Regions from separate parts of the Streptomyces sp. NPDC002671 genome, predicted to be linked through region 2. Evidence: riboswitches for the same ligand, from Rfam matches in the RefSeq annotation. Region 2 holds a riboswitch; each other region holds the start of a gene.
What was found. A riboswitch is a leader RNA that binds a small molecule or an ion and turns the genes downstream of it on or off. The one in region 2 is predicted to bind cyclic di-AMP.
Positions count from the first base shown of each region.

Region 1 (7,129 bases), on a different contig from region 2:
GTGTGTCCGAGCAGCCTGCCGGCGCCGACCCCACCCAGCAGTGGCAGTGGGGCACCCAGACCTTCGACACGGGCGCGTACGACGCCACCCAGTGGAACGCCGACGGCCACGCCGTGGCCGCTCACCACGAGCAGCCTGCCGAACCGTTCGACGCGCAGTCCACCACCGTGTCCGAGCAGGCGCCGTACGACGACACGGCGTACGAGGAAACCGACTTCCAGGACTCGGACTTCCAGGACCCGTACTACCAGGACTCCGGCTTCGAGGACTCGGGCTTCGAGGACTCGGGCTTCGAGGACGACCCCGCCGAAGACGACGAGCTGTCCTCGACCGGTGAACTGCCCGCCGTAACCGGCCTGCTGGAGGACCAGGAGGAGACCGGCCCGGCCCCGGCGCCCCGCGGCAGCTCGCGTGGCGCGGGGCGGTCCCGGCGCCGTACGCCCGCCAAGCGCTCCGCGCTGCTGACCGTCGCGGTCCCCTCGGTCTGTGTCATGGGGGTCGCCGGGATCGCCGCCGCGACCGTCGGCGGCCTGACCGACGGCGGCAAGGACACCACCGCCTCCGCCTCGGACGCGCACGCGGTGCAGCCGTCGGTCGCCAACAACAAGCTGGACACCCAGCTCAGGGGCCTCTCCGCCGGCGCCGACGACTTCGCCGACCGGGCGAGCCGTACGCAGGAGCGCATCGACCTCAAGACGCAGCAGGAGCTGGAGAAGAAGAAGGCGGCGGCCGAGGCCGCGCTCAAGGAGCGGCTGCGCCCCAAGTTCGTGCTGCCGGTCCTGCAGCGCGGGCTCAGCGCCTACTTCGGCCAGGCCGGCGTCAACTGGATGTCGGTGCACACGGGCATCGACTTCCCGGTGTCGTACGGCACCACGGTGATGGCCGCGACCGACGGTGTCGTCTCCACCAAGTGGAACAGCGCCTACGGCAACATGTTGATCCTGACGGCGAAGGACGGCACGGAGACCTGGTACTGCCACCTGTCCAGCTACCGCGTGGCCCCCGGTACGAGCGTCCAGGCCGGCCAGCCGATCGCCTACTCGGGCAACTCGGGCAACTCCACCGGCCCGCACCTGCACTTCGAGGTACGGCCGGCGGGCGGGGCGGCCATAGACCCTCTGCCGTGGCTGCGCAGCCACGGCCTGGACCCGACCTGAGCCCGGCCTGAAGACCGTTACGAGTGAGCCCCGCCGATATCCGGCGGGGCTCACTCGTCCACGGCTTCTTCCTACAGCTTCTCGACCGGCGCGTACCGCAGCAGCAACCGCTTCGGCTTGTCGTCGCCGAAGTCGATCGTCGCCTCCGCGTTCTTCGGGTCCGTGCCCTTGACCGCGACCACCGTGCCGAGGCCGAACTGGTCGTGGGTCACGCGGTCGCCGACGGCCAGCCCCACCACCGGCTTCTCCGTGGCGCGCCGCGTGGCGAAGCCGGACGCGCCCGCCGCCGACGAGCGGGAGCGGGACGAGGAGAGCGAGGCCGCGATGCCCGACGCGGGCCCGGAGGACACCGGTGCGGTGGCTCCCGTCCGCTTCCACTCCATGTGGGCGGGCGGGATCTCCTCCAGGAAGCGGGAGGGCGGGTTGTACGAGGGCTGGCCCCAGGCGCTGCGCATGGCCGAGCGGGTCAGGTACAGCCGCTCCCGCGCGCGCGTGATGCCGACGTACGCCAGGCGCCGCTCCTCCTCCAGCTCCTTGGTCTGGCCGAGGGCGCGCATGTGCGGGAAGACGCCGTCCTCCATGCCGGTCAGGAACACGACCGGGAACTCGAGGCCCTTGGCGGTGTGCAGGGTCATCAGGGTGATGACGCCGTCGCCGTCCTCTTCGTCCGGGATCTGGTCGGAGTCGGCGACCAGGGCGACCTTCTCCAGGAAGTCGGCCAGCGTACCCTGCTCGCCTTCCTCGCGCTCCTGCTCGAACTCCAGGGCCACGGAGGCGAGTTCCTGGAGGTTCTCGATGCGGGTCTCGTCCTGCGGGTCCGTGGAGGTCTGCAACTCGGCCATGTAGCCGGTGCGTTCGAACACCGCCTCCACAACGGTCGCCGGTCCGGCGCCGGACTCCACGATCGTACGGAGGTCCTCCATCAGCGTGTTGAACCGCTTGACCGCGTTGGTGGAGCGCGCGGCCATACCGTACGCCTCGTCCACCCGCTTCAGGGCCTGCGGGAAGCTGATCTTCTCGCGCTGAGCGAGGGCGTCGACCATCGCCTCGGCGCGCTCGCCGATGCCCCGCTTGGGCACGTTGAGGATGCGGCGCAGCGGCACCGAGTCCTCGGGGTTGGCGAGGACGCGCAGGTAGGCCAGGACGTCCCGGACCTCCTTGCGCTCGTAGAAGCGGACGCCGCCGACGACCTTGTAGGGCAGGCCGACGCGGATGAAGACCTCTTCGAAGACACGGGACTGGGCGTTCGTGCGGTAGAAGACGGCGACGTCCCCGGCCTTCGCCTCGCCCGCGTCCGTGAGGCGGTCTATCTCGTCGGAGACGAACTGGGCCTCGTCGTGCTCGGTGTCGGCGACGTAGCCGGTGATGCGCGCGCCCTGGCCGGCGTTGGTCCACAGGTTCTTCGGGCGGCGGGACTCGTTGCGCTCGATGACCGCGTTGGCGGCGGACAGGATGGTCTGCGTGGAGCGGTAGTTCTGCTCCAGCAGGATCGTCGTCGCGTTCGGGTAGTCCTCCTCGAACTGGAGGATGTTGCGGATGGTCGCGCCCCGGAAGGCGTAGATCGACTGGTCCGCGTCACCCACGACGCACAGTTCGGCGGGCGGCAGCTCGTGCTCGCGCGGGGGGACGTCGGCGTCTTCGGAGGCGCGGTCGCCCGTACCGACCAGCTCGCGCACGAGCGCGTACTGGGCGTGGTTGGTGTCCTGGTACTCGTCCACCAGGACGTGCCGGAAGCGGCGGCGGTAGTGCTCGGCGACGTCGGGGAAGGCGCGCAGCAGGTTGACCGTCGTCATGATCAGGTCGTCGAAGTCGAGCGCGTTCGCCTCGCGCAGCCGCGACTGGTACAGGGCGTAGGCCTGGGCGAGGGTCTTCTCGAAGCCGTCGGCGGCCTGGGCGGCGAAGTCCTCCTCGTCGATCAGCTCGTTCTTCAGGTTGCTGATCTTGGCGCTGAAGGACTTGGGCGGGAAGCGCTTGGGGTCGAGGTCCAGGTCACGGCAGACCAGGGCCATCAGGCGCTTGCTGTCGGCGGCGTCGTAGATCGAGAACGAGGACGTGAAGCCGAGCCTCTTCGACTCGCGGCGCAGGATACGCACGCACGCGCTGTGGAAGGTCATGACCCACATCGCGTTCGCGCGCGGGCCGACGAGCCGCTCGACGCGCTCCTTCATCTCGCCCGCGGCCTTGTTGGTGAAGGTGATCGCGAGGATCTGGCCCGGGTGCACGTCCCGCTCGGCGAGCAGGTGGGCGATGCGGTGGGTGAGCACGCGGGTCTTGCCGGAGCCGGCGCCGGCGACGATGAGCAGCGGGGAGCCGGCGTGCACGACCGCGGCGCGCTGGTTCTCGTTCAGCCCCTCCAGCAGGGCCGCTGCGTCGATCGCGGGGCGCGGGGCGCCGTCGCGGTAGTACGTGTCCCGGTCCGGCGGCACGTCGAACTTCCCGCCGAACAGATCGTCCGGAAGCGACTCCGGAGCGTGATCGTCCTCGGGCGGCGGCGGGGGCTCCTCCTCGCGCCCGCGAGGGGGCTGGAGGTCCGCCAGGAAGCTGTCGTCAAAGAGGCTGCTCATCGCTCTCCGAGTCTAGGGCGCCGGACTGACAACCGTGGGCCGCCCCGAGAACCCGGCCCCCCGCGGGAGGCTCCCCTCCCGGCACCTGCCGACCCCTTCCGCCCCTCACGCTGCGGAAGCGCCCGATGACCCAGCCGTGATTTCCCGCACCCTCACCCCCGAGGTCACGAAAATGTATCGGACATACTACGCACCAACCTTCACAGGGGTACCACGAGTTGGCTAGCGTGCGTGCGGGCCGTACGACCCCTACCGGCGAACCTCGCCGGGCCGCGCGGCCCCCGCCGAGTCCGGCGCGCCCTCGCGGCGACCGGAGCCGGGGACCCACCGACCTCTGGGGTGAATCGGCCGCCTCCCACCGGGAGGGGGCCGTAGGGCAACCCTTCCGAACGCACCGCCCGAACCCGACAGCTAACCCGGTAGGCGGCGCATGGAAGGAGTCGCCTCCCTTGGCGTCGCACCGCAAGCCGCGCCCCGTCGGGCCCCGTACAGCAGGCCTCCGCGCCCCCGTCCTCGCCACCGCCGCACTGACCTCCGTGGCCGTCCTCTCCCAGACGGCGAACGCCTCCCCCGCCGCCGACAAGGGGAAGCCGAGCGTGGAGGAGGTGCAGAAGAAGGTCGACGATCTCTACCGGCAGGCCGAGTCGGCGACCGAGAAGTACGACGCGGCCAAGGAGCGCGCCGGCAAGGAGCGCGTGCGCGCCGACAGCCTCCGTGACGATGTCGCGAAGCGCACGGAACGCCTCAACACGGCCCGCGAGGAACTGGGCACCATAGCCGCCGCCCAGTACCGCACCGGCACCACCGTGCCGGACACGGCCACCTTCCTGCTCGCGAGCAATCCGCAGGACTACTTCGACCAGAGCCAGCTGATGCACCGGCTGACCTCGCGTCAGAAGAGCGCGGTCGACGACTTCGTCACGGAACAGACGGCGACCATGAAGAAGCGCCGGGAGGCCGCGACGAGCCTCCAGACGCTGACCAAGACGCAGGACGACCTGCAGACGGCGAAGGCCACCGTCCAGAAGAAGCTCGCCACCGCGCGTGAGCTGCTGTCCAAGCTGACGGCCGAGGAGAAGGCGCGCCTGGCGGCGATCGAGAAGCAGAAGGCGGAGGAGGCGGCCCGCAAGGCGGCCGAGCTGGCGAAGCAGCAGGCGGCGCGCCAGCGGGCGGCACAGCAGAGCACCCCGTCGCCCTCGTCTTCGCCGTCCCCGTCGTCCTCGGGCTCGTCGGGCTCCTCGGACACCTCGGGCTCGTCCGGCGGATCCACCTCTTCCGGCGGTTCGACCACCTCCGGCTCCTACGACACCAAGGCCGCGGAGGCGATCGCCTTCGCCCGCGCCCAGATCGGCAAGCCGTACGTGTGGGGCGCCACGGGCCCCGGCTCCTACGACTGCTCCGGCCTCACCCAGGCCTCCTGGCGGGCCGCCGGCGTCAGCCTCCCGCGCACCACCTGGGACCAGGTCAAGGTGGGCACCACGGTCTCCCTCGCCGACGCCCGCCCCGGCGACCTGATCTTCTTCTACGACGACATCAGCCACGTCGGCCTCTACATAGGCAACGGCATGATGATCCACGCCCCCAAGCCGGGCGCGTACGTCCGCGAGGAGTCGGTCTACTACGGCGGCACGTCCATCATCCACAGCGTGGTGCGACCGGCGTAGGAGCGTGACCGGCACAGGAGCGTGGCACGACCGGCTCAGGGCGGGGCGTACGCCCGCGCGCCCCGCCCTGAACAGCCGCGTCCCTCTCTAGGCCCTGTCGTCAAATTCCCGTCGTCCGCCCGGAGGGCGGGCCGCGCGGCGTCTGGTGCGTGCAGCTGCAAGGCGGAGGAGGGAGTCGACGATGGGGGTCCCCCCGCGCGAGCGAAGCCGAGCGTGGGGGAGCGTCGGCGACTGACGACAACGCGGCAGATGCGCGTGCCAGGCGTCGCGCGGCAGGCGGGAATTTGACGACAGGGCCTAGCATCGGGCGCATGTCCCGCCTCTCCTCCCTGCGTGCCTGGTCGGCGCGGCGGTCGCCTGCGGCCGGGGCCGCGGTGATGGCGACCGGGATCGTGTCGGTGGGGCTGCAGCTCACGGGCGACGAGGGGCTGTCCCGGGTCTTCCTGGGGCTGACCTGCGTGGCCTGGCTGGGGCTGGGCGCGGAGTTCGTCGTACGGCTGGCGGGGCAGCGGCGGCGCTGGCTGGCCGAGGCCGGGAGTCCCGGGGCGCTCACCGCCGTGGCCGCGACGACCGTCCTGGGCACCCGGCTCTCCACGCTCGGCCGGCAGACCCTGGCCGAGGCGCTGCTCGCGCTGGCGGCGCTGCTCTGGCCCGTGCTGTTCGTTCTCGTCGTACGGCGCTGGGAGCGGCGCATGCCGGGAGCGGTGTTCCTGTGTTGTGTGGCCACACAGGGTCTCGCCGTACTGGGCGCCACGCTGGCCGCGGCCGAGGCGACGGCGTGGCTCGCGCACGCCGCGCTGGTGATGTTCTTCCTGGGGCTGGTGCTCTACTGCGTCGCCCTGGCCCGGTTCGAGTCGCGGCAGGTGCTGGAAGGGGCCGGGGACCACTGGATCGCGGGCGGGGCGCTCGCCATCTCGGCGCTGGCCGGGGCGAAGCTGCTCTCCGCCGACAGTGCCCGGCTGTACCTGTGGAACGTCGACGACCGGGGGACGCTGCGTACGCTGACGGTCGCCCTGCTCGTGCTGGATGTGGCCTGGTACCTCGTGCTGCTGGCGGCCGAACTGGTCCGGCCGCGCCCGGGCTACGACGTACGGCGGTGGGCGACCGTGTTCCCGATGGGAATGACGGCGGCGGCGACGCTGGCCGTCGCCGCCACGGTGGACGTTCCATGGCTGAAGGGGCCGGGGCGGGTCCTGACGTGGGTGGCGGTGGCCGCCTGGCTCGCGGTCGCCGCCGGCGCGGTGCCGACGGCTCGCGCCGCCGTCAGGTCAGGGCGCTGAACGTCAGGTCCACAGCACGGCGATGAAGATGTTCGTCGTGGTCAGCAGGCCGACCAGCCCGAAGACGCTCTTGTCGACCTTCTCCTCGTCACGCTTCACGTAGACCAGCCCGAGGATCACGACGAGCAGAGCGAGCTTCAAGCCGATCTTGAGGTAGTTGAGGTGGTGGTCGTCGTCGCCGGCCCGGTGGAGGCCGACCAGGATCACACCGGTGGCCAGCATCGTCAGCGCGCCGTGCAGCATCCCGGGCACGAACCGTGCCGTGCCCTGGCCCATGGCCTTGATCTGGGTGATGAATCCGCCCAGCAGCGCCGCGATGCCGATGATGTGCAGGCCGACGAAGATGTGGATGAGTACGTCCATGAGGCCGGAGCCTAATCAGGGCGCATCCGCGGGGCGTCCCCGGGGCGCCTGCCCGCATCCATGCTCTTGCATATATCCGCTCCATAGCACCCCACCAGTTC
Region 1 is NZ_JBSFVU010000011.1:282,803-289,931, forward strand. Features, by position in the region: gene ACWD35_RS19810 (M23 family metallopeptidase) at 1-1,157, shown strand, start outside; gene pcrA (DNA helicase PcrA) at 1,229-3,721, opposite strand; cyclic di-AMP (ydaO/yuaA leader) riboswitch at 4,008-4,162, shown strand; gene ACWD35_RS19820 (NlpC/P60 family protein) at 4,171-5,385, shown strand; gene ACWD35_RS19825 (tellurite resistance/C4-dicarboxylate transporter family protein) at 5,697-6,665, shown strand; gene ACWD35_RS19830 (hypothetical protein) at 6,669-7,028, opposite strand.
Region 1: another riboswitch for cyclic di-AMP. It lies ahead of ACWD35_RS19820 (NlpC/P60 family protein); the one in region 2 lies ahead of ACWD35_RS21575 (transglycosylase SLT domain-containing protein).

Region 2 (7,129 bases):
GCATGCCCTGCGGGTCGAGGCCATTGGTCGGCTCGTCCAGGACGAGCAGTCTGCGCGGCTGGAGCAGCGCGGCGGCCAGCCCCAGGCGCTGCTTCATGCCGAGCGAGTACGCCTTCGCCTTCTTGCCCGCGGCGGCGCCGAGTCCGACCCGGTCCAGCGCGGCGGAGACCCGGGCGCGCCGGGTGCGCGGGTCGGCGGTCGGGTCGGCGGCGTCGTAGCGCAGCAGGTTGTCCCGGCCGGAGAGGAAGCCGTACAGGGCGGGGCCCTCGATGAGCGCGCCGACCTGCGGGAGGACGGCGCGCGCCGAGCGCGGCATGGCTTGGCCCAGGACGCGGGCGGAGCCCGAGGTCGGCTCGATCAGCCCCATCAGCATGCGGATGGTGGTGGTCTTTCCGGAGCCGTTCGGGCCGAGGAAGCCGAAGACGCTGCCCGCCGGGACGGTCAGGTCGAGACCGTCGACGGCGAGCTGTCCACCGCGGTAGCGCTTGGTGAGGCCGCGCGTGGCGATGACGCTCGCCGCCGCGTCCCCGGGCCCCCGCTGCGTGGCGGACGGTGCGTCCATCGGCTCCCTCGTCTCGTCGTGCTCCAGTCGTACTCCAGGGGGACCCGTGAGGCCCCCCTGCCCCGATTCATCGCCCCTGATTCGGGGTTACTTCCCCTCGTTCGCCGCCTTCACCAGCGCGTCCTTGGTGACCGTGCCGGCGTACGCCTTGCCGTTGTCCGTGATCAGGGCGTTGACCAGGCGGGTGTGGAAGACGGTGCCCTTGCCGAACTTCCCGGACACCTTGTCGCCGAGCGAGCCGAGGAAGCCGCCGAACGCACCGCCCTTGTTGCCGCTGGGCAGGCCGCCCTTGGCGCCGGTGTCGAAGACGGCTATGGAGTTCCAGCCCTTGCCGAGGACCTTGTGGCCCCCCATGCCCGCCATGCCCTTGCCGAAGTCCTCGCCGGGCCTCGGCGCGTGCTGCCGTGCCCTGGACTCCTTCTTCTCCTCGGTGACCTTCGCGCCCTTGGGCGGGGTGAAGTCGAAGGTGCGGGCGGCCGGTTCGGCGAAGGAGACCTGGGTGAAGCCGACGTCGAGGACGGCCGCGCCGCCGCTCGCCGGGGTCAGCGTGAACTTCAGCGGCTGACCCGTCTTCGCGTCCACGGCGATACTGATCGCGCCGACCGTGCTGCCGGACTGCCTGGGCTTGATCAGCAGCTTGTAGGCGTCGCGGCCGGCGACCTGGGCGGTGCCGTCGACGGTGACGGACGTGGTGTCGTCCACCGACTTCAGGGCCTGGTCGGCGAAGTCCTTGGGCGTGGCCGGGGGCTCGGCCCGGTGCTCCTTGGCCGAGTCCGCCGAGGTGCCGTGGTAGACCTCGTTGCTCTTGCTGTCGTAGCCCCACACGTCCTTGCCGTTGTGGATGAGGCTGTACTCGGCGCCGCTCTCCAGCAGAGACAGCTTCTGCCGGTCGGGGCCGTCGAGGGCCACGCGCAGGGTGTGCGTGCCGGAGACCAGCTCGGTGAGCTTCGCCTTCGGGTCCGCGGTCGAGCCGGCGCCGTTGCCGCCCCGGGCCGCGCCGGACATCAGGCTGTTCTCCAGGCCACCGAAGTTCGGCAGGCCGAGGTCGGTGTCGATCTTCACCGTGCCGGACAGTTGCTGCACGTCCGACTTGGCTATCTTCTCGATGAGCTGCTGTGCGGTGATCTTCGGCAGGTCGGGGTCTCCGGAGGCGGCGAGCGCCGGGACGAGCCCGATCGTGGCCGCCGCCACCCCCACCACCGCGACCGGGACGACGTACCGGGCGGCCTTGCGGCGTCCGGTACGCAGGTCCCCGTCCTGCGCGACGTCCGTTGCGTCGTCGGATTCGTACGGTGCCATGTGTGCCTTACCTCCGTCGTCGGCGGCGGCTGTCCTCACGCTGGTCCACCTGAGCCGCCATTCTCACCCGAATCGGTGAGGAGTGGTGATTTCCGTGGTTCCCATCTGACCAAATCGGCCGTGAGGAAGCGTCAGACCTCGGAGCCAACTCCGTGTACGCCTGCGGTATGACACGAAAGGGCGGCAGCTCCACCCGACCCGTAGGGGTCGTCCCGAAGCCGGGCTCAGCCGGCCCGGAACACCACCGCGTCGCACAGTTCCGTCAGCGCCGCCTTGGCGTCGCCCTCGGGCAGCGGGGCCAGCGCGGCGCGCGCCTCTTCGGCGTAGCGGACGGCGTCCCGGCGGGCCTGCTCCAGCGCGGGGTGTGCGCGCAGCGCGGCAAGCACCTCGGCGTGCCGGGCGCCGTCGCTGAGGTCGGAGTCCAGCAGCTCGCACAGCGCGAGGTCCTCGGGCAGCCCCAGCTTGGCCGCCCGCTCGCGCAGCCGGAGCACGGGCAGGGTCGGGATGCCCTCGCGCAGGTCGGTGCCGGGGGTCTTGCCGGACTCGTGCGAGTCGGAGGCGATGTCCAGGACGTCGTCCGAGAGCTGGAAGGCGACACCGAGCCGCTCGCCGTACTGGGTGAGGACGTCGACGACCGTCTCGTCGGCGCCGGACATCATCGCTCCGAACCGGCACGAAACCGCCACCAGCGCGCCCGTCTTGCCGCTGAGCACGTCCAGGTAGTGGTCGACCGGGTTACGGCCGTCCGAGGGACCCGCGGTCTCCAGGATCTGACCGGTGACCAGCCGTTCGAAGGCGAGGGCCTGCACCCGGACCGCCTCGGGGCCGAGGTCGGCGAGGATCTGGGAGGCGCGGGCGAAGAGGAAGTCGCCGGTGAGGACCGCGACGGAGTTGCCCCAGCGGGTGTTGACGCTGTCCACGCCGCGTCGCACGGCGGCCTCGTCCATGACGTCGTCGTGGTACAGCGTGGCGAGGTGGGTCAGCTCCACCACGACGGCGGACGGCACCACGTTCGGCGCGTACGGGTCACCGAAGCGCGCCGCGAGCATCACGAGCAGCGGCCGGAAACGCTTCCCGCCGGCCCGGACGAGGTGCTGCGCGGCCTCGGTGATGAACGGGACCTCGCTCTTGGTGGCTTCGAGCAAACCTTCCTCGACAGCCGCCAATCCGGCCTGGACATCGGCTTCGAGAGCCTGGTCCCGCACGCTCAGCCCGAACGGCCCGACGACGGTCACGAGGGGTCTCCTGTCTGCTGTGTCTCTGTTGGCGATTGCACGGTTTGTCGATAGGTCGCCGCTATCACTTCAAGTCAGCGTATCCGGTCCGCTTTCGATCACCGATAGCGCCCACCGCTCGAGACACTCATGCACATCCGTACGTCCTACCCCCACGACTCCCACCGGCGGACGGTACGAGGGGGTACGCGCACGTATGGCGGACCCTGACGGACGCGCCGGTCCCCGCGCCGCGTCGGCGAGTCGTGGCGAGAGCCGCGGCCGGCCGCTGAACCCTCCGAAATCACCTGTGACGCGGACCACTTTCCTGCCTCCAACGGGTGAAGCGAATCCCCCGAAACCCCCGAATCGCCCGAATCCCCTTAATACCTCATGCCCGATTTGCCATATTTCGCTCATTCGTGAGTTGGGTCACTCACACCCATTGGAACGCCCTGCCGGGAATAGCTGCCCCCACCCCTTCCCACCCCTTGTCGTAAAGGTGAGTTGAGCGTTGGCAACTGCAAAGGATCAAGTGCCACATTCGGAACAGATCAAGGTCAATTGGGTTGATCTACGAATCTGGTACTTGTTCCGGACATGTGCTCTCGCATACGTTCCGGGCCATCAGGCGGACGCCGAATCCTGCCGCCGCCTGAAAGACCCATCGACGAACTCATTTCGTACGGCAGGAGCGGGGGACCCAGGTAAGCCGCCGGCCCGGTCGACACATGTCGCACCGGAACGGCTAGGGGTGAAGTCGTGCCGTCTCGACGGCCCGGCCGGGCACTCCCCAGCCCGAACCCGACAGCTCACCTCGCAGGCGCCGGAGAGGACTTCCCCATGTCTGCTGCCGCTCAGCCCCGCCGCACCCGGAACAACCGCCTCGTCCGCGCGCTCGTCGCCGCCGGCACCGGCGCCGCCGTACTCGCGATCCCGCTCATCGGCGCCACGAGCGCCTCGGCCGCCGGCAGGACGACGACGACCGCCGCCACCACCCTCGCGGGGTACCCGAACAACCTTGACGGCTGGATCCGCGAGTCCCTCGCGATCATGGCTCAGAAGGGCATCCCGGGCAGCTACAACGGCATCTACCGCAACATCATCCGGGAGTCCTCGGGCAACCCCAACGCCATCAACCTCTGGGACTCCAACGCGGCCAAGGGCATCCCGTCCAAGGGCCTGCTCCAGGTCATCGACCCGACGTTCAACGCGTACCACGTGATCGGAACGTCGTTCAACATCTACGACCCGGTCGCGAACATCACCGCCGCCTGCAACTACGCCGCCGCGCGCTACGGTTCGATCGACAACGTCTTCAGCGCGTACTGACATACCCCCCGGTCAGTCGGTCGGGAACAGTCTTTCGAGGACGACGGCGATGCCGTCGTCCTCGTTCGACTTGGTGAGCTCGTCGGCGACCGCCTTGAGTTCGGGGTGCGCGTTGGCCATGGCGACGCCGCGGCCGGCCCAGGCGAACATCGGGATGTCGTTGGGCATGTCACCGAAGGCGAGGGCCTGTTCGGCGCCGATGCCCAGCAGGTCGGCGGCGAGCGCGAGCCCGGTCGCCTTGGTCACCCCGCCGGGCTGGAGTTCCACGGTGCCCGGCCCCGACATGGTGACCGTCGCCAGCGAGCCCACGACCGAGCGCGCGAGCGCCGCCAGCGCGTCGTCGGACAGGTCGGGATGGCGCAGCAGCACCTTGCTGATGGGCTCCGCCCACAGGTCGTCGCGGCGGCCGACCCGCACCGCGGGCAGGGTCGGATGGGGCATCCGGTACCCGGGCTCGATGAGCGTGAGCCCGTCCACGCCATCCTGGTCGACGGCCGCGTGGACCTGCCCGACCTCGGCCTCGATCTTGCCGAGCGCGGTCTCGGCCAGCTCCCGGTCGAGCCGCACCGACCACACCAGGCGGTCGGCTCCGGCGTCGTAGACCTGCGCGCCCTGCCCGCACACCGCGAGCCCCGTATATCCGAGGTCGTCCAGCAGGGGCCGCACCCTGGGGGCCGGGCGGCCCGTCACCACCAGGTGCCGGGCGCCGGCCCGCGCCACCCGCGCGAGCGCGGCGCGCGACCGATCGGAGACGGTGTCGTCGCCGCGCAGCAGCGTCCCGTCCAGGTCGGTGGCGATCAGTGAATACGCGGGGGAGGCGGCCATGATCAGAGAATACGGACCTCGCGCCCCGCCCGACTCCCCCTGTCACCCTGTGCACTTATGTACTTCCCAGCGCCAAGTGGGGCCATTCGCTTGCCTGATGGCCTCCTTCGTACGAGTGGAGCGGCCGAGCCGTGGGCCGCCCGCGGACCGGATCCATCCCGTCCGCCCCCAAAGGGAGCCAAGCGGGGATTGCCACCCCCGACAAGACTTATTCGGACATCCAGAACTCTTCAGTCATCACCCGCACAACCCTTCAGGCACTGCCCAAGACACCTGCCTCCGCCGTAACGTGTGGCGCGACCACATGGAACGCATCGCCGCGCAAGGCGCCGGATGAGAGTGAGGCAGTACCCCATGCCCCCCTTCGACGTCCCCGAGGGTGACCCCTTCGGTCCGCACAACCTTCCCTATGGCGTCTTCTCGCCCTCCGGCAGCACGGAGCGGAGGGTCGGCGTCCGGCTCGGGGACCACGTCCTCGACGCGGGCGCCGCGGCCACCGCCCTCGGCTCGCCGCACCAGGCGCTGCTCGCGAAGCCCACCCTCAACCCACTGCTGGCCGCCGGCCGCACGGCCTGGTCCGAGGTGCGGCGCGCGCTGACCGCCTGGGTGACGGAGCCCGCGCACCGCGAGACGGTCGAACCGCTGTTCCACCCGCTGTCCGAGGTCACCCTGCACCTGCCGTTCGAGGTGGCGGACTACGTCGACTTCTACGCCTCGGAGAACCACGCGCGGAACGTCGGCCAGATCTTCCGCCCGGACGCCGCGGACTCCCTCACCCCCAACTGGAAGCACCTGCCGATCGGTTACCACGGCCGCTCCGGCACGGTCGTCGTCTCCGGCACGGATGTCGTACGGCCCTCCGGGCAGCGCAAGGCGCCGGCCGACCCCGCCCCCGTCTTCGGCCCGTCGGTCCGGCTGGACATCGAGGCCGAGGTCGGCTTCGTCGTGGGCACGCCGTCCGAGCTGGGCACGCCGGTCGCGCTGGGCGACTTCAGGAAGCACGTCTTCGGGCTGTGCCTGCTGAACGACTGGTCCGCGCGCGACATCCAGGCCTGGGAGTACGTGCCCCTCGGCCCCTTCCTCGGCAAGTCCTTCGCCACCTCGGTGTCCGCGTGGATCACCCCGCTGGCGGCGCTGGAGCACGCGCGCGTGGCGCCGCCGGAGCGCACGCACCCGCTGCTGCCCTACCTGGACGACACGGCCGAGGGCGGGCAGCCGGACGGCTACGACCTGCGGATCTCCGTGGCGATCAACGGCCATGTGGTCGCCGAGCCGCCGTTCTCCACCATGTACTGGACCGCCGCCCAGCAGCTCGCCCACATGACGGTGAACGGGGCCTCGCTGCGCACCGGCGACCTGTACGGCTCGGGCACGGTCAGCGGCCCGGAGCAGCACCAGCGCGGCTCCCTGCTGGAGCTGACCTGGAACGGCCGCGACGCCCTCGAACTCCCGGACAGCAAGCGCACGTTCCTGGAGGACGGCGACGTGGTCACCATGTCGGCGTGGGCGCCGGGGCCGGACGGGAACCGGGTGGGCCTGGGCGAGGTCAGCGGGCGGATCGTGTCGGGCTGACCTCCGGGAGCCGAGGGCGCAGTTGAGAGACAGGAGTCACCGGCGGGGTGAGCGTCACCCCGCCGGTCCCCGGACTCGGCACGCGAAGGAGGCGGACTCGAAGGAGGGCGGGCGGATCCCCGTCGGGGACTGCCTCTTGGCGCCCCTCGCCGTCATACTGGCGGGACACGCACCACCCCTCTCCCGCACACACTCCGACCCCGACCAGGACGGTGCCCCGGTATGACCGTCTGCCTGCTCCTGCTGAGCGTCGTCGCCCTGACGGCCGCCGTACCGGCGCCGCGTGCCCTGACCCGGGCCAGCTGGCCCGAGCGGGAACCCGTGG
Region 2 is NZ_JBSFVU010000013.1:124,537-131,665, reverse strand. Features, by position in the region: gene ACWD35_RS21590 (ABC transporter ATP-binding protein) at 1-562, opposite strand, end outside; gene ACWD35_RS21585 (LolA family protein) at 650-1,861, opposite strand; gene ACWD35_RS21580 (polyprenyl synthetase family protein) at 2,086-3,096, opposite strand; cyclic di-AMP (ydaO/yuaA leader) riboswitch at 3,734-3,914, shown strand; gene ACWD35_RS21575 (transglycosylase SLT domain-containing protein) at 3,919-4,407, shown strand; gene ACWD35_RS21570 (HAD family hydrolase) at 4,420-5,232, opposite strand; gene fahA (fumarylacetoacetase) at 5,587-6,804, shown strand; gene ACWD35_RS21560 (M56 family metallopeptidase) at 7,027-7,129, shown strand, end outside.

Region 3 (7,129 bases), on a different contig from region 2:
TGACCTCGTCGATGTCGACCAGCGCGGTGAGCAGGCCCTCCACCAGGTGCAGCCGGTCACGCCGCTTGGTGCGCCGGAACTCGCTGCGGCGCCGCACGACGTCGAAGCGGTGGTCGAGGTAGACCTCCAGCAGCTCCTTGAGGCCGAGGGTGAGCGGCTGGCCGTCCACCAGGGCCACGTTGTTGATGCCGAAGGACTCCTCCATCGGGGTCAGCTTGTAGAGCTGCTCCAGGATGGCCTCCGGCACGAAGCCGTTCTTGATCTCGATGACCAGGCGCAGGCCGTGCTCGCGGTCGGTGAGGTCCTTGACGTCGGCGATGCCCTGGACCTTCTTCGCGTTGACCAGGTCCTTGATCTTCGCGATCACCTTCTCCGGACCGACCGTGAACGGCAGTTCGGTGACGACCAGGCCCTTGCGGCGGGCGGTCACGGCCTCGATCGAGACCGTCGCGCGGATCTTGAAGGTGCCGCGGCCGTTGGCGTACGCGTCCCGGATGCCGTCCAGGCCGACGATCCGGCCGCCGGTGGGCAGGTCGGGGCCCGGGACGTGCTTCATCAGCGCGTCCAGGTCGGCGTTCGGGTACCTGATCAGGTGGCGGGCCGCCGCGATGACCTCGCGCAGGTTGTGCGGCGGCATGTTCGTCGCCATGCCGACCGCGATGCCCGAGGAGCCGTTGACCAGCAGGTTCGGGAAGGCAGCCGGCAGCGCCACCGGCTCCTGCTCCTGGCCGTCGTAGTTCGGCGTGAAGTCGACCGTGTCCTCGTCGATCGACTCGGTCATCAGGCTCGTCGCCTCGGCCATCCGGCACTCCGTGTACCGCATGGCGGCCGGCGGGTCGTCGTTGCCCAGCGAGCCGAAGTTGCCGTGGCCGTCCACCAGCGGCACGCGCATGGAGAAGGGCTGCGCCATACGCACCAGGGCGTCGTAGATCGACGCGTCGCCGTGCGGGTGCAGTTTGCCCATGACCTCGCCGACGACGCGGGCGCACTTCACATAGCCCCGGTCGCGGCGCAGGCCCATCTCGTTCATCTGGTACACGATCCGGCGGTGCACCGGCTTGAGACCGTCACGGGCGTCCGGCAGGGCGCGCGAGTAGATGACCGAGTACGCGTACTCGAGGTAGGAGCCACGCATCTCGTCGACGACGTCGATGTCGAGGATCCTCTCCTCGAACGAGTCGTCGGGCGGCGGGGTCTTCGTGCTGCGGCGGGCCATCGCTGCCTGGCTCCTTGCTGAAGCGATTGACGGATCTGACGCGGACCATTGTGGACCGCGGCACTGACAACATGGTCCGCGACCCGGTGGCAACGTGGTCCACGGCCCGGTCCCCACGCGCGACGCAGGCTACGTGATCCGCTGTGGGCGTACGTCCGGCGGGAACTTCGCCGCCGCTGCGCACGCTTGCATACAGTGGCAGGACCGGCAGGAAAACCGCGGTTTCGACGACCGCCTCCGCTCGCGAAGGGACGTACATGCCCATGGGTCACACGACCACAGCCGAGGCAGGCTCCGGAGGCCTGACAGCGACCGAGCACCGCCTGGCCAACGGTCTGCGCGTGGTGCTCTCCGAGGACCACCTGACCCCGGTGGCGGCGGTCTGCCTCTGGTACGACGTCGGCTCGCGCCACGAAGTCAAGGGACGTACCGGTCTGGCTCACCTTTTCGAGCACCTGATGTTCCAGGGCTCCGGTCAGGTGAAGGGCAACGGCCACTTCGAACTGGTCCAGGGTGCCGGCGGCTCGCTCAACGGCACCACCAGCTTCGAGCGCACCAACTACTTCGAGACCATGCCCGCCCACCAGCTGGAGCTCGCGCTGTGGCTGGAGGCCGACCGCATGGGCTCGCTGCTCGCGGCCCTGGACGACGAGTCCATGGAGAACCAGCGGGACGTCGTCAAGAACGAGCGCCGCCAGCGCTACGACAACGTGCCCTACGGCACCGCCTTCGAGAAGCTGACCGCCCTCGCCTACCCGGAGGGCCACCCCTACCACCACACGCCGATCGGCTCGATGGCGGACCTGGACGCGGCCACCCTGGAGGACGCCCGCCAGTTCTTCCGCACCTACTACGCCCCCAACAACGCGGTGCTCTCCGTGGTCGGCGACATCGACCCCGTGCAGACCCTCGCCTGGATCGAGAAGTACTTCGGGTCCATCCCCGCGCACGACGGCAAGCCCGCGCCGCGCGACGGCTCCCTGCCGGACGTCATCGGCGGGCAGCTGCGCGAGGTCGTCGTGGAGGAGGTCCCGGCGCGCGCCCTGATGGCCGCCTACCGGCTCCCGCACGACGGCACGCGCGCGTGCGACGCGGCCGACGTGGCCCTGACCGTCCTCGGCGGCGGCGAGTCCTCCCGCCTGTACAACCGGCTGGTGCGCCGCGACCGTACGGCCGTGGCGGCCGGCTTCGGCCTGCTGCGCCTGGCCGGCGCCCCCTCGCTGGGCTGGCTGGACGTGAAGACCTCCGGTGACGTCGAGGTGCCGGTCATCGAGACCGCCATCGACGAGGAGCTGGCCCGGTTCGCCGAGGAGGGCCCCACGCCCGAGGAAATGGAGCGCGCCCAGGCGCAGTTGGAGCGCGAGTGGCTGGACCGGCTCGGCACGGTCTCCGGCCGCGCCGACGAACTGTGCCGGTTCGCCGTCCTGTTCGGCGACCCGCAGCTCGCCCTCACCGCCGTCCAGCGCGTCCTGGCGGTGACCCCGGAGGAGGTCAAGGAGGTCGCCCAGGCCCGCCTGCGCCCCGACAACCGCGCGGTCCTCGTCTACGAGCCGCTGTCCGCCGAGTCGGCCCAGCACACCGAGGAGGCCGGGCGCGGCGAGGACCCGGAGCAGGAAGCGACCGTAGAGGCCGGCAACGAGAACGACGAGGAGACGGCCAAGTGACCGAGCTCGCCACGATGGACTTCCACCCCCAGCCGCAGGCCGGCGAGGCCAAGCCCTGGGCGTTCCCGGCCCCCGAGCGCGGCACGCTGGACAACGGCCTGACCGTGCTGCGCTGCCACCGCCCCGGCCAGCAGGTCGTCGCCGTCGAGGTGCTGCTGGACGCGCCCCTGGACGCCGAGCCGGCCGGCCTGGACGGCGTCGCCACGATCATGGCGCGGGCCTTCTCCGAGGGCACCGACAAGCACTCCGCCGAGGAGTTCGCCGCCGAGCTGGAGCGGGCCGGCGCCACGCTGGACGCGCACGCCGACCACCCCGGCGTCCGGCTCAGCCTGGAGGTCCCGGCCTCCCGCCTGGCCAAGGGCCTCGGCCTGCTCGCCGACGCCCTGCGCGCGCCCGCCTTCGCCGAGAGCGAGGTCGAGCGGCTGGTCCGCAACCGCCTGGACGAGATCCCGCACGAGCTGGCCAGCCCCGCCCGCCGGGCCGCCAAGGAACTCTCCAAGGAGCTGTTCCCGGCCACCTCGCGCATGTCCCGACCGCGCCAGGGCACCGAGGAGACGGTCGAGAAGATCGACGCGGCGGCCGTCCACGCCTACTACGACCGCCATGTGCGCCCCGTCACGGCCACCGTGGTCGTGGTCGGCGACCTCACCGGCACGGACCTGGACGAGCTGCTCGGCGACACCCTGGGCGCCTGGACGGGCACCCCGGGCAGCCCGCGGCCCGTGCCGCCGGTCAGCGCCGACGACACCGGGCGCGTGGTCATCGTGGACCGGCCCGGTGCCGTGCAGACGCAGCTGCTCATCGGCCGGATCGGCCCCGACCGGCACGACCGCGTGTGGCCCGCCCAGGTGCTCGGCACCTACTGCCTCGGCGGCACCCTCACCTCCCGCCTGGACCGCGTCCTGCGCGAGGAGAAGGGCTACACCTACGGCGTGCGCTCCTTCGGGCAGGTGCTGCGCTCCGCCCCGGACGGCACGGGCGCCTCGATGCTCGCCATCAGCGGCTCCGTGGACACCCCGAACACCGGCCCCGCGCTCGAGGACCTGTGGACGGTGCTGCGCACGCTCGCGGCGGAGGGCCTGACCGACGCCGAGCGGGACGTCGCCGTGCAGAACCTCGTCGGGGTCGCGCCGCTGAAGTACGAGACCGCGGCGGCCGTCGCGGGCACCCTGGCCGACCAGGTCGAGCAGCACCTGCCCGACGACTTCCAGGCCGCGCTCTACCGGCAGCTCGCCGCCACCGGCACCGTGGAGGCCACGGCGGCGGTCGTGAACGCCTTCCCGGTGGACCGTCTGGTGACGGTCCTCGTCGGTGACGCGGCCCAGATCAAGGAACCGGTCGAGGCGCTCGGCATCGGCGAAGTCACGGTCGTGGCGGCCGAGTAGAGCCCGGGCGCACGCACGCGGGAATGGGGCCCCGGCGACTTACGGGTCGTCAGGGCCCCACGCCTGTTCACCGGCTGCTCCCCAGCCGCTCCCCAGATGTCCGAATTGGGGCGGAGGTTGCCTGTCTGGCCTGTGGGATGCGCTACAAAAGCCCGGATCCGTTTGGGCGGGGAAAGCCACCCCCCGTAGCGTCGTGCGGGCTGTCCGTCAGGCAGTGCGCCGCACCCGCGGCACCGGACAGCCATCGCCGAGTCCCCATACGGCGCGAGCCAGGGGAGCCGGGGACCCACACGTCCCCTGGGGTGAATCGGACTCCCGCGCGTGCGCGAGGGAGTCCGTAGGAGACCTTCCTCCTCCGAACCCGTCAGCTAACCCGGTAGGCGAGCAGGGAAGGAAAGGACCAGCCACTTCATGGCGTTCATGTGCGCCACCGGGAAGCACCGCAAGCCCGGCCGGGTCAAGCGCACCACCGCTCAGGCGGCCGGCGTCGCGGCCCTGACCACCGGCGTCATCGGCACCCTCGCGGCCACCCCGTCGCTCGCCGCCGAGAACTCCGTCGAGCAGACCGGCCTCACCCCGGTCATCACCGTGAGCGACGAGATCGCCGAGCAGATCGACGCGCAGGCCACCGCGCAGCAGCAGGCCGCCGAGCGGAAGGCGGCCGAGCAGGCCGCGGCCAAGGCCGCCGCCGAGCGGGCGAAGGAGGAGCGCGAGGCCAAGGCGCGCGCCGCCCGCGCGGCCGAGCGCAAGCGCCTGAACGCCTTCGTGCTGCCGATCGCGAACTCCTACGTCTCCACGGGCTACCACGCCAGCAGCTCCCTGTGGTCCTCCGGCTCCCACACCGGCATCGACTTCCACGCGGCCAGCGGCACCCCCGTGCACGCGGTCGGCCTCGGCACCGTCGTCTCCACCGGCTGGGGCGGCGCGTACGGCAACCAGATCGTGATCCGGATGGCCGACGGCATGTACACCCAGTACGGCCATCTGTCGTCCATCGGCGTCGGCGTGGGCCAGCAGGTCGTCCCGGGCCAGCAGATAGGCCTGTCCGGCGCGACCGGCAACGTCACCGGCCCACACCTCCACTTCGAGGCCCGCACGACCCCGGAGTACGGCTCGGACGTCGACCCCGTCGCCTACCTCCGCCAGCACGGCCTGAACGTCTGACGCACTCATCGCGAAGCCCCGGCTCACCGAGCCGGGGCTTTCGTCGTTTTTCGCGGCGTCCGAGGTGCCCGCTGACCAAAAAATATCCATGGATTCCGGGCCGCCGTCGGAAATTCCCGCTCATTGCAATAGAGTCACGGAACATGCGTCCATCGTCGACGTTTCACGGGGATTAAGACGGAGGTCGGTCATGCGTATTCCGGCGCACTCGGTGTGCACGGCGATCCGGGACGACATCGTGGCCGGTGTCTACGAGCGCGGCAGCCGCCTCACCGAGGAAGTTCTGGCCCGCCGCTACGGCGTCTCGCGCGTCCCCGTCCGCGAGGCCCTGCGCACCCTGGAGGCCGAGGGCTTCGTGGTGACCCGCCGACACGCGGGCGCGTGTGTCGCCGAGCCGACCGAGCGGGAGGCCGCCGACCTGCTGGAGATGCGCATGCTCCTGGAGCCGCTCGGCGCCTCACGGGCCGCCCAGCGGCGCACGGAGGCCCATCTGAAGGTGCTGCGCGGCCTGGTGCGGCTGGGCCAGGAGCGGGCCAGGCAGGGCGGCAGCGAGGAACTGCGCTCGCTGGACGGCTGGTTCCACGAGACGCTCGCCCAGGCCGCGGGCAGCCACTCGCTGACCTCGACGCTCACCCAGCTGCGGCACAAGATCGCCTGGATGTACGCGGTTCGGGCTCCGGTCGGCCCGGTGGAGTCCTGGGCCGAGCATGGCGTCATCGTGGACGCGGTGGCGCGCGGCGACAGCGAGCGCGCGCGGGCGGTCACGGCCCTGCACACCGAGCGCGCGGTGGGCGCGCACCGGCTGCGGTTCGCCTCCGGCGGGGACCGCGCGGAGCGTGTGAGGGACTCGCAACATGCCGTAAACACAGCGAGCCCGCGGCATTAACACGGGCGCCGTATACAAAGAGGGGATATTCGGCGGGACGTGCATTTCCGCTGCCCTTTTTCGGCGTGCCGTGAATTCAGGCAGGTGCGTAAATCCGCGTGCGAATCCGTCCGGCCGGCCGCGAAAACGCGGAAGCCGCGCCCCCGGTTCCGGGGGCGCGGCTTCCTGGTGCGACTCAGACGGTCTCGGGCAGCTCCTCAAGGCCCTCGGCGACCAGCTTGGCCAGCCGGTCCAGGGCGGCGTCCGCGCCCTCGGCGCCGGAGGCGAGGACGATCTCCTCGCCGCCCTGGGCGCCCAGGCTGAGGACCGCCAGCATGGAGGCCGCGTTGACGGGGTTGCCGTCGGCCTTGGCGATCGTCACCGGGACGCCTGCGGCCGTGGCGGCTCGGACGAAGATGGAGGCGGGGCGGGCGTGGAGGCCCTCGGCCCAGCCGACGTTGACGCGGCGCTCAGCCATGTGATGCTGCCCTTCAGGTTCTCAGGGTTGTCTAGACCAGTTTCCCACATCGTGAAGCAAGTCCGGAGGGGACCTTCGTCACCCCCCGGCCGTGTCGCCGGACCGCGGCCTCGATCCGGCTTCCGTCCTCCACAGACTGCCTCGCGCCGTTGTCGTGGGCGAGCCGTACGCTGGGGCCCATGCAGACCCCGGCGGACCGGCAGGACCGGCACGAGTACCCCGCCCACTGGGAGGCGGACGTGGTGCTGCGCGACGGCGGCACCGCACGCGTGCGGCCCATCACCGTCGATGACGCCGACCGCCTGGTCAGCTTCTACGAGGGGGTCTCGGACGAGTCGAAGTACTACCGCTTCTTCG
Region 3 is NZ_JBSFVU010000001.1:516,265-523,393, reverse strand. Features, by position in the region: gene ACWD35_RS02220 (DNA gyrase/topoisomerase IV subunit A) at 1-1,216, opposite strand, end outside; gene ACWD35_RS02215 (M16 family metallopeptidase) at 1,474-2,880, shown strand; gene ACWD35_RS02210 (M16 family metallopeptidase) at 2,877-4,265, shown strand; cyclic di-AMP (ydaO/yuaA leader) riboswitch at 4,501-4,663, shown strand; gene ACWD35_RS02205 (M23 family metallopeptidase) at 4,677-5,429, shown strand; gene ACWD35_RS02200 (GntR family transcriptional regulator) at 5,620-6,315, shown strand; gene ACWD35_RS02195 (HPr family phosphocarrier protein) at 6,491-6,772, opposite strand; gene ACWD35_RS02190 (bifunctional acetate--CoA ligase family protein/GNAT family N-acetyltransferase) at 6,952-7,129, shown strand, end outside.
Region 3: another riboswitch for cyclic di-AMP. It lies ahead of ACWD35_RS02205 (M23 family metallopeptidase); the one in region 2 lies ahead of ACWD35_RS21575 (transglycosylase SLT domain-containing protein).

Region 4 (7,129 bases), on a different contig from region 2:
AGAACTCCGGGGCTGGATCGGCACCCTCGCTCCCGCCCGGGCGGTGCGGATCCAGCGGGCGTACCCCCTCGCGTTCTTCGACCTGCACCTGCGGCACCGGCGCGGGCATCTGCTCGACGGCCCGTGCCCGGCCTTCCCGGAGGTGAAGTTCCTTCCCTGAAGCGACGGACCGGCCGTCAGCCCGCGCTCAGTTCGGTCAGTTCGGTCAGCTCGGTCAGGGGCAGTGTGTGCTGGGTCTGGAGGACCTTCGCCCGCAGATACCGGACGTTGTGCGCGGTGGTGAAGACGCCGGTCGGTACCCGGTCCCGTACGCCGACTCCCAGCGCGCGCAACTGCTCCGCCTTGTCGGGGTTGTTGGACAGCAGGTCCAGTTCCCCGATGCCGAGGGCGCCCAGCATCTGTGCGGCGGCCGTGTAGTCGCGGGCGTCCTCCGGGAGGCCGAGGGCGGCGTTCGCCTCGTAGGTGTCGAGGCCCTGGTCCTGGAGGGCGTAGGCGTCGAGCTTGTTGTACAGGCCGATGCCGCGGCCCTCCTGGCGGAGGTAGAGCAGGACGCCGCCGCGGTCGGCGATGCGCTCGACCGCCTCGCGCAGCTGGGGTCCGCAGTCGCAGCGGGCCGAGCCGAAGACGTCGCCGGTCAGGCACTCGGAGTGCAGGCGCACCAGGGGGACGGAGCCGGGCGCGGGGTCGCCGAGGACGACGGCGACGTGCTCCTGGCCGTCGGCCAGCCCGTGGAAGGTGACGAGTTCGGCGTCGGCGCTGTAGCCGTCGTGGAAGCGCAGCGGTACCCGGACGCGGGCGCGCGGCGTGGCGGCAGGGGTGTCGGGCATGCGGATCCCTCCGAGGCGGTTTGCTTCACATTTGAAGCAGTCGGTTCGTAGGGACCCTACCTCATGCTTAAAAGTTAAAGCAATCATGGAGCTGTCGGTGATGCGGACGACGGGCATGACGAACGGCGCCGCCACGGGACGTCACCCGCCCCGGCCTCGGCGTCGTCGCCCTGCAGCCCGCCCGCGATCTGCGCGCAGATCTCCTCCAGCTGCCGTACCTGCTCCGGGGTGAGCCGGTCGAAGAGGGCGGCGCGCACCGTGTCGACGTGTCCGGGTGCCGTGCGCTCCAGTACGGCCGTCCCCTCGTCCGTCAGCACCGCGAGGCTGCTGCGCTTGTCCCACCGGCAGTCCTCGCGGCGCACCAGCCCGTCCCGCTCCAGCCGGGTCACCGCGTACGTCAGCCTGCTGCGCGTGATCTTCAGTGTCTCGGCGAGATCGGTCATGCGCAGTCGCCGGTCGGGTGCGTCGGAGAGGTTGGCGAGCACGGAGTAGAACAGATGGGGCATGGCGGCGTCCTGCTGGAGCTGCCGGTCGATCGTGTCCTCCAGGAGCCGGGAGGCGGCCATGTAGGCGCGCCAGGCGCGCTGCTCTTCGGGGGTGAGCCAGCGGGTCGTCATGCCGCCAGTGTAAGTTTGTTTCAAACTTGAACCAAGGCGAGCCCAGTCGTCAGCCTCAGCAAGTCCGCTTCCGGAAAGAGGACGCCGATGCCCCTGCCGTACGTGCTGCTGTCCGCCGCCGTCTCCCTCGACGGCTACCTGGACGACACCGGCCCCGAGCGACTCCTGCTGTCCAGCCCGGCCGACTTCGACCGGGTCGACGAGATACGGGCCTCGGCCGACGCCATCCTGGTCGGCGCCGGCACCATCCGCGCGGACAACCCACGGCTCCTGGTCAACTCCCCGGAGCGCCGCGCGGCCCGCGTCGCCGCGGGCCGGCCGGAGTATCCGCTGAAGGTGACGGTCACCGCCTCCGGCGACCTCGACCCGGACGCCAGGTTCTGGCACACCGGCGGCGAGAAGCTCGTCTGCACCACCGACAAGGGCGCCGAGCGGGCCCGCGGCCTCGGTATCGCCGCCGACGTCGTCGCCCTCGGCCCCGACCTCGACTGGCGTGCCCTGCTGGAGCACCTGCACGACGTGCGCGGCGTACGGCGCCTGATGGTCGAGGGCGGCGGCACCGTCCACACCCAGCTTCTCCAGCAGGGCCTCGCCGACGAGCTCCAGCTGGTCCTCGCCCCGCTGCTCGTCGGGGACCCGAAGGCGCCCCGGCTGTTCGGCCCGGGCGCGTACCAGGCCGGTCGCCTCCGCCTCACCGAAACCCGCAGGATCGAGGACGTCGTACTGATGCATTACGAGCCCACCGCACCCGGAACCGGGCAGTCGGTCACGGCCGCCGACCGGCACTGGATGCGGATCGCCTGCGAGCTGGCGGCGCTGTGCCCGCCCTCGGAGACGGCGTTCAGCGTGGGCGCGGTCGTGGTGGCCGAGGACGGGACCGAGCTGGCGCGCGGCCACTCGCGGGAGGGCGGCGATCCGGTCGTCCACGCCGAGGAGGCGGCCCTGGCGAAGATCGACCCGGCCGACCCGAGGCTGCCCGCCGCCACGGTCTACAGCAGCCTGGAGCCCTGCGCCCGCCGCGCCTCACGGCCGGCTCCCTGCGCGCGGCTGATCCTGGCGGCGGGGGTACGGCGGGTGGTCACGGCCTGGCGCGAGCCGGACACGTTCGTGGCGGCGGCGGACGGGAGCGGACTGCTGTCGGCCCAGGGCGTCGAGGTCGTCGTACTGCCCGAATACGAGGAGCGTGCCATGGCGCCGAACCGCCACCTACTGACCGGTGAATAAACCGATGTGCTTTCTGCCCCGCGTATGGCGTACAGTAGAGACATCGCCGCGGGGTGGAGCAGCTCGGTAGCTCGCTGGGCTCATAACCCAGAGGTCGCAGGTTCAAATCCTGTCCCCGCTACTGAAGGCTCAGGGCCGGAATCCAGACATGGGTTCCGGCCCTGAGTGTTTGCAGTGTTCAACGGCCTGCGGGGCGCACTACTCAGGGTGATCGGGCGACCGCCCTCTGCATAACATCTGAGTCACCATCAAAAACGCTGTGACTCCTGAACCTCGACCAAGTCGCCCGGTTTGCGCCGGTAATGGCGTGTATCTCCACCTCGGAAAGCGTTAATGATCAAGCCGAACGGCTTGGAATCTGACAGCCGGGTCTATTAACGTTCGATAACGCAGCGCGGTCGTCCCAGCCGTCACAAGAGGCGGCTCCGTGCTCATGCGCCGAATCCCGTGAGGGAACCGGGGAACCACCACCTTGGGGTGAATCGCGCGGACGCCGTCGTGAACTCGCTGAGTACACGACAGTGCCACGCGTAGGAGACCTTCCTGCTCCGAACCCGTCAGCTAACCCGGTAGGCGGAGGAAGGAAAGGAGTACGCCCGCGTGGCGTCCAACCGGCCTGCCCAAGAAGCCCCGTTCATACCGGCTCAGCGCGAGACCGAAGCCTTTGGCTACGGTTCCTTCCCGGCCGAGGAGGGCCCCTGGGAGGAGTGGAACCCCACCGAGGACTCCGTCCGCCCGGTCCGCGGCCGGCACCGCGTCGCCAAGCAGCGCGGCGGGCTCGCGCGCAGTTCCACGGTCCTCGGCGTCGGCGTCCTGGCCGCGGTCGGCGCGGGTGGCATCGCCAGTGCCAACTCCGGCAAGCCCCCGGTCGCCATCTCGATGCCCGACCTGCCCGACCTGCCTTCCTCCGTCGACTCCCTGCTTGACGACGGTTCCGCGGACGCGCCCAAGGCGGCCTCCGCGGACACGCTCAGCAGGGTCGGCATGACCTCCGAGGACGCGCAGAACACGGACGCGGGCGAGGCCCTGCGCAACCGGATCATGGCGCAGGCCGACCAGCAGCAGGGCCAGGCCGACAGCAAGGCCACCGCCGCCGCGGTCGCCGCCGCCGAGCAGCAGAGCGCCGCTGCGGCTGCGAAGGCCGAGAAGGCCGCCGTCGCCAAGGCCGCCGCCGCCAAGGAGCAGGCCGAGGCCATCGCGAAGAAGAAGGCCGAGGCGGAGCGCCTGGCCAAGCTGGCCAAGCAGTTCAGCCTGCCGGTCGTCTCGTACACCATCACCGGCACCTTCGGGCAGCCCGGTGCGATGTGGTCCTCCGGCTACCACACGGGCCTGGACTTCGCCGCCCCCACGGGCACGCTCATCAAGGCCGTCCACAGCGGCACCGTCACGCAGGCGGGCTGGGCCGGTGCCTACGGCTACCGGACCGTGCTGACCCTGGACGACGGCACCGAGCTGTGGTTCTGCCACCAGTCCTCGATCAACGTCAGCGTCGGCCAGAAGGTCAACACCGGCGACGTGATCGGCCGTATCGGCGCCACCGGCAACGTCACCGGCCCGCACCTCCACCTGGAGGTCCACCCCGGCGGCCAGCCGACCGGCATCGACCCGATGACCTGGCTCCGCGACAAGGGCCTCAACCCCTGACCCGGCCTGACCCCGGTCCCCGGCGGTCCTGGCGGCATCCCCCCGACGTCAGGGCTGCCGGATTCCTTCCGGCGCCCGCGCTCTGCTGTCCTGCTGCGCGGAATGTGATCACTGGTACGGGTGTTGAAACAGGGTATGGCTTCTCTGCGCACACTCGGTTCCTCCGATCTCCAGGTCTTCCCCCTCGCCCTCGGCGGCAACGTCTTCGGCTGGACCTCCGACGAGGAGACGTCCTTCGCCGTACTCGACGCCTACACGGCGGCCGGCGGCAACTTCGTGGACACCGCCGACTCCTATTCGGCCTGGGCCGAGGGCAACAAGGGCGGTGAGTCCGAGACCGTCATCGGCAAGTGGGTGAAGGCCCGCGGCAACCGCTCCGACGTCGTCATCGCGACCAAGGTCAGCCAGCACCCGGAGTACCCGGGCCTGTCCGCGGCCAATATCAAGGCCGCCGCCGACGCCTCCCTGCGCCGCCTCGGCACGGACTACATCGACCTCTACTACACCCACTTCGACAAGCCCGAGGTCCCGGTCGAGGAGATCATCGGCGCCCTGGACGAGCTGGTGAAGGCCGGCAAGGTCCGGCACATCGCGGCCTCCAACATCACCCCCGAGCGCCTCCAGGCCTCCCTCGACTTCTCCGACCGCGAGGGCCTCGCCCGCTACGTCGCCCTCCAGCCCCACTACAACCTGGTCTCCCGCGACACCTACGAGGGCCCGCTGCGCGACCTCGCCGCCCGCGAGGGCCTCGGGGCCGTGTCGTACTTCTCGCTGGCCGCGGGCTTCCTCACCGGCAAGTACCGCCCCGGCACGACGGTCGGCAGCCCCCGCGCCGGCTCGGCCGCGCAGCACCTGAAGTCCGAGCGCGGGCGCCGGGTGCTCACCGCCCTGGACGAGATCGCCGCCGCCCACGACGCCCCCGTGGCCACGGTCGCCCTCGCCTGGCTGGCGGCCCAGCCGACCATCACGGCACCGATCGCCTCGGCGCGGACGGTGGAGCAGCTGCCGGCGCTTCTGGGCGTGGCGGATCTGAAGCTGACGGACACGGAACTGAAGCAGCTGACGGAGGCCTCCGCCTGAGGCTTCCTTCCGGTCTTTCCGCCCGGTCTTTCCGCCGCGGCTGCGTGATCCGGCGGTGCCTACGTCCGGTACGGGTTGTACGCGGGATACGGCACCGCCGGGTACCCGGCCGGATACCCGTACGGCGCCCAGTGCACCGGCACCGGAACGGAGGCCCTGGCCGCGTACTCCAGCGCCGGCCAGGAAACCTCCCTCCGCTTCCACAGCTCCGCCAGCAGCTCCCGCTCCCGTACGGCGAAGTCGGCCCCGGCCTTGCCGTTGCGCCCGCGGTGCCGCAGGAACGCGAGCGAGGTGGCGCAGGCCTCGTACTCCGCGACCGCGCGTGCCGCCGGCCGCCCCCCGAAGTACTGCCGGGCGTGGTTGCGGGCCAGCCGCCGCGCCCGCATCGACCCGAGGGCGAACGGCTCCGCCGGCCCCAGCCACCCGGCGTACACATACGCGGGCAGCTCCTCCCGCACGGTCCGCAGCTCCCGTTGCCGCGTCCAGATCGCGAGCCAGGTCAGCAGCCCGAACGCGGGCAGCATGAACACGCCGTAGACGGCGAAGAACCCGTACTCGCCGAAGGTCGAGGAGCCGTTCCAGAAGGCGTGCACGCCCATCGCGAGCAGCAGACCGCAGAGCGGGACCAGCACCCGCCGGACGCGCTGCCGCTCGGCGGACAGCGCGGCGATGCCGAAGCCGATGCCGGTGAGCACGGTGAACAGGGGGTGCGCGAACGGGGACATCACGATGCGCACGAAGAAGGTGGCGGCGGTGACGGAGGCGATGCCGCGGTCGCCGGTGAGCTGGTCGGTCCCGAAGGCCGTGCCGAGGTAGAGGATGTTCTCGGTGAACGCGAACCCGGTGGCGGTGATCCCGGCTATCACCACCCCGTCCACGATCCCGGTGAAGTCCCGTCTGCGGAAGAGGAAGACCAGCAGCACGGCGGTGGCCTTCGCGGACTCCTCGACGATCGGCGCTATCACGGTCGCGCCGAGGGTGTCGGCGCTCGCCGGATCCGCGGTGGCGGTGGCTATCCACTTCGTCGCGAAACTGTTGGCGACGATGGCGATGAGCGCCGCCGCACACGCGCCCCAGGCGAACGCGAACAGCAGGTTCCGCCAGGGGCCCGGCTCCACCCGGTCCAGCCAGCGGAAGGCGGCGATCAGCCACGGCACCGGCAGCACGGCCAGACCGAGCCCGACGAGGAACCCGTCCGTGCCCGTCTGCCGGCGCACCAGCGCGAGGATGACCAGACCGGACAGCGCGAGCAGGGTGACCAGCGCGCCGTACCGCACCCAGGTGCGCTGCCACCAGTGCGGGTGCCGCGGTGGGTACGTCGGGTACGGAGGACTGGTGGCCACGGCATCGACCCTAACGAGGGACTCCTCTTAGCTTGTCACTGCTGTTCCCGGTGCGGTACGCGCCGGAAGAGCAGGTCGTTCACCAGATGTCCCTTGTCCAGTCCCTGCCCCTCGAAACGGGTCAGCGGCCGGAACTCGGGGCGTGGCGCGAAACCGCCGTCTGCCTGGGTGTTCTCGAAGTCGGGATGCGCGGTGAGCACTTCGAGCATCTGCTCGGCGTACGGCTCCCAGTCGGTCGCGCAGTGCACGATCGCCCCGGGCTTGAGCCGGGTCGCGGCGAGGGAAAGGAACTCGGGCTGGATGAGCCGCCGCTTGTGGTGCCGCTTCTTGGGCCAGGGGTCCGGGAAGTAGACGCGCAGCCCGTCCAGCGAGTCGGGCCGCAGCATCTCCCTGA
Region 4 is NZ_JBSFVU010000003.1:18,605-25,733, reverse strand. Features, by position in the region: gene ACWD35_RS04920 (alpha/beta hydrolase family protein) at 1-160, shown strand, start outside; gene ACWD35_RS04915 (GTP cyclohydrolase II) at 177-827, opposite strand; gene ACWD35_RS04910 (MarR family winged helix-turn-helix transcriptional regulator) at 911-1,444, opposite strand; gene ACWD35_RS04905 (dihydrofolate reductase family protein) at 1,532-2,668, shown strand; tRNA gene ACWD35_RS04900 (tRNA-Met) at 2,716-2,789, shown strand; cyclic di-AMP (ydaO/yuaA leader) riboswitch at 3,095-3,259, shown strand; gene ACWD35_RS04895 (M23 family metallopeptidase) at 3,269-4,312, shown strand; gene ACWD35_RS04890 (aldo/keto reductase) at 4,448-5,392, shown strand; gene ACWD35_RS04885 (PrsW family intramembrane metalloprotease) at 5,452-6,735, opposite strand; gene trmB (tRNA (guanosine(46)-N7)-methyltransferase TrmB) at 6,771-7,129, opposite strand, start outside.
Region 4: another riboswitch for cyclic di-AMP. It lies ahead of ACWD35_RS04895 (M23 family metallopeptidase); the one in region 2 lies ahead of ACWD35_RS21575 (transglycosylase SLT domain-containing protein).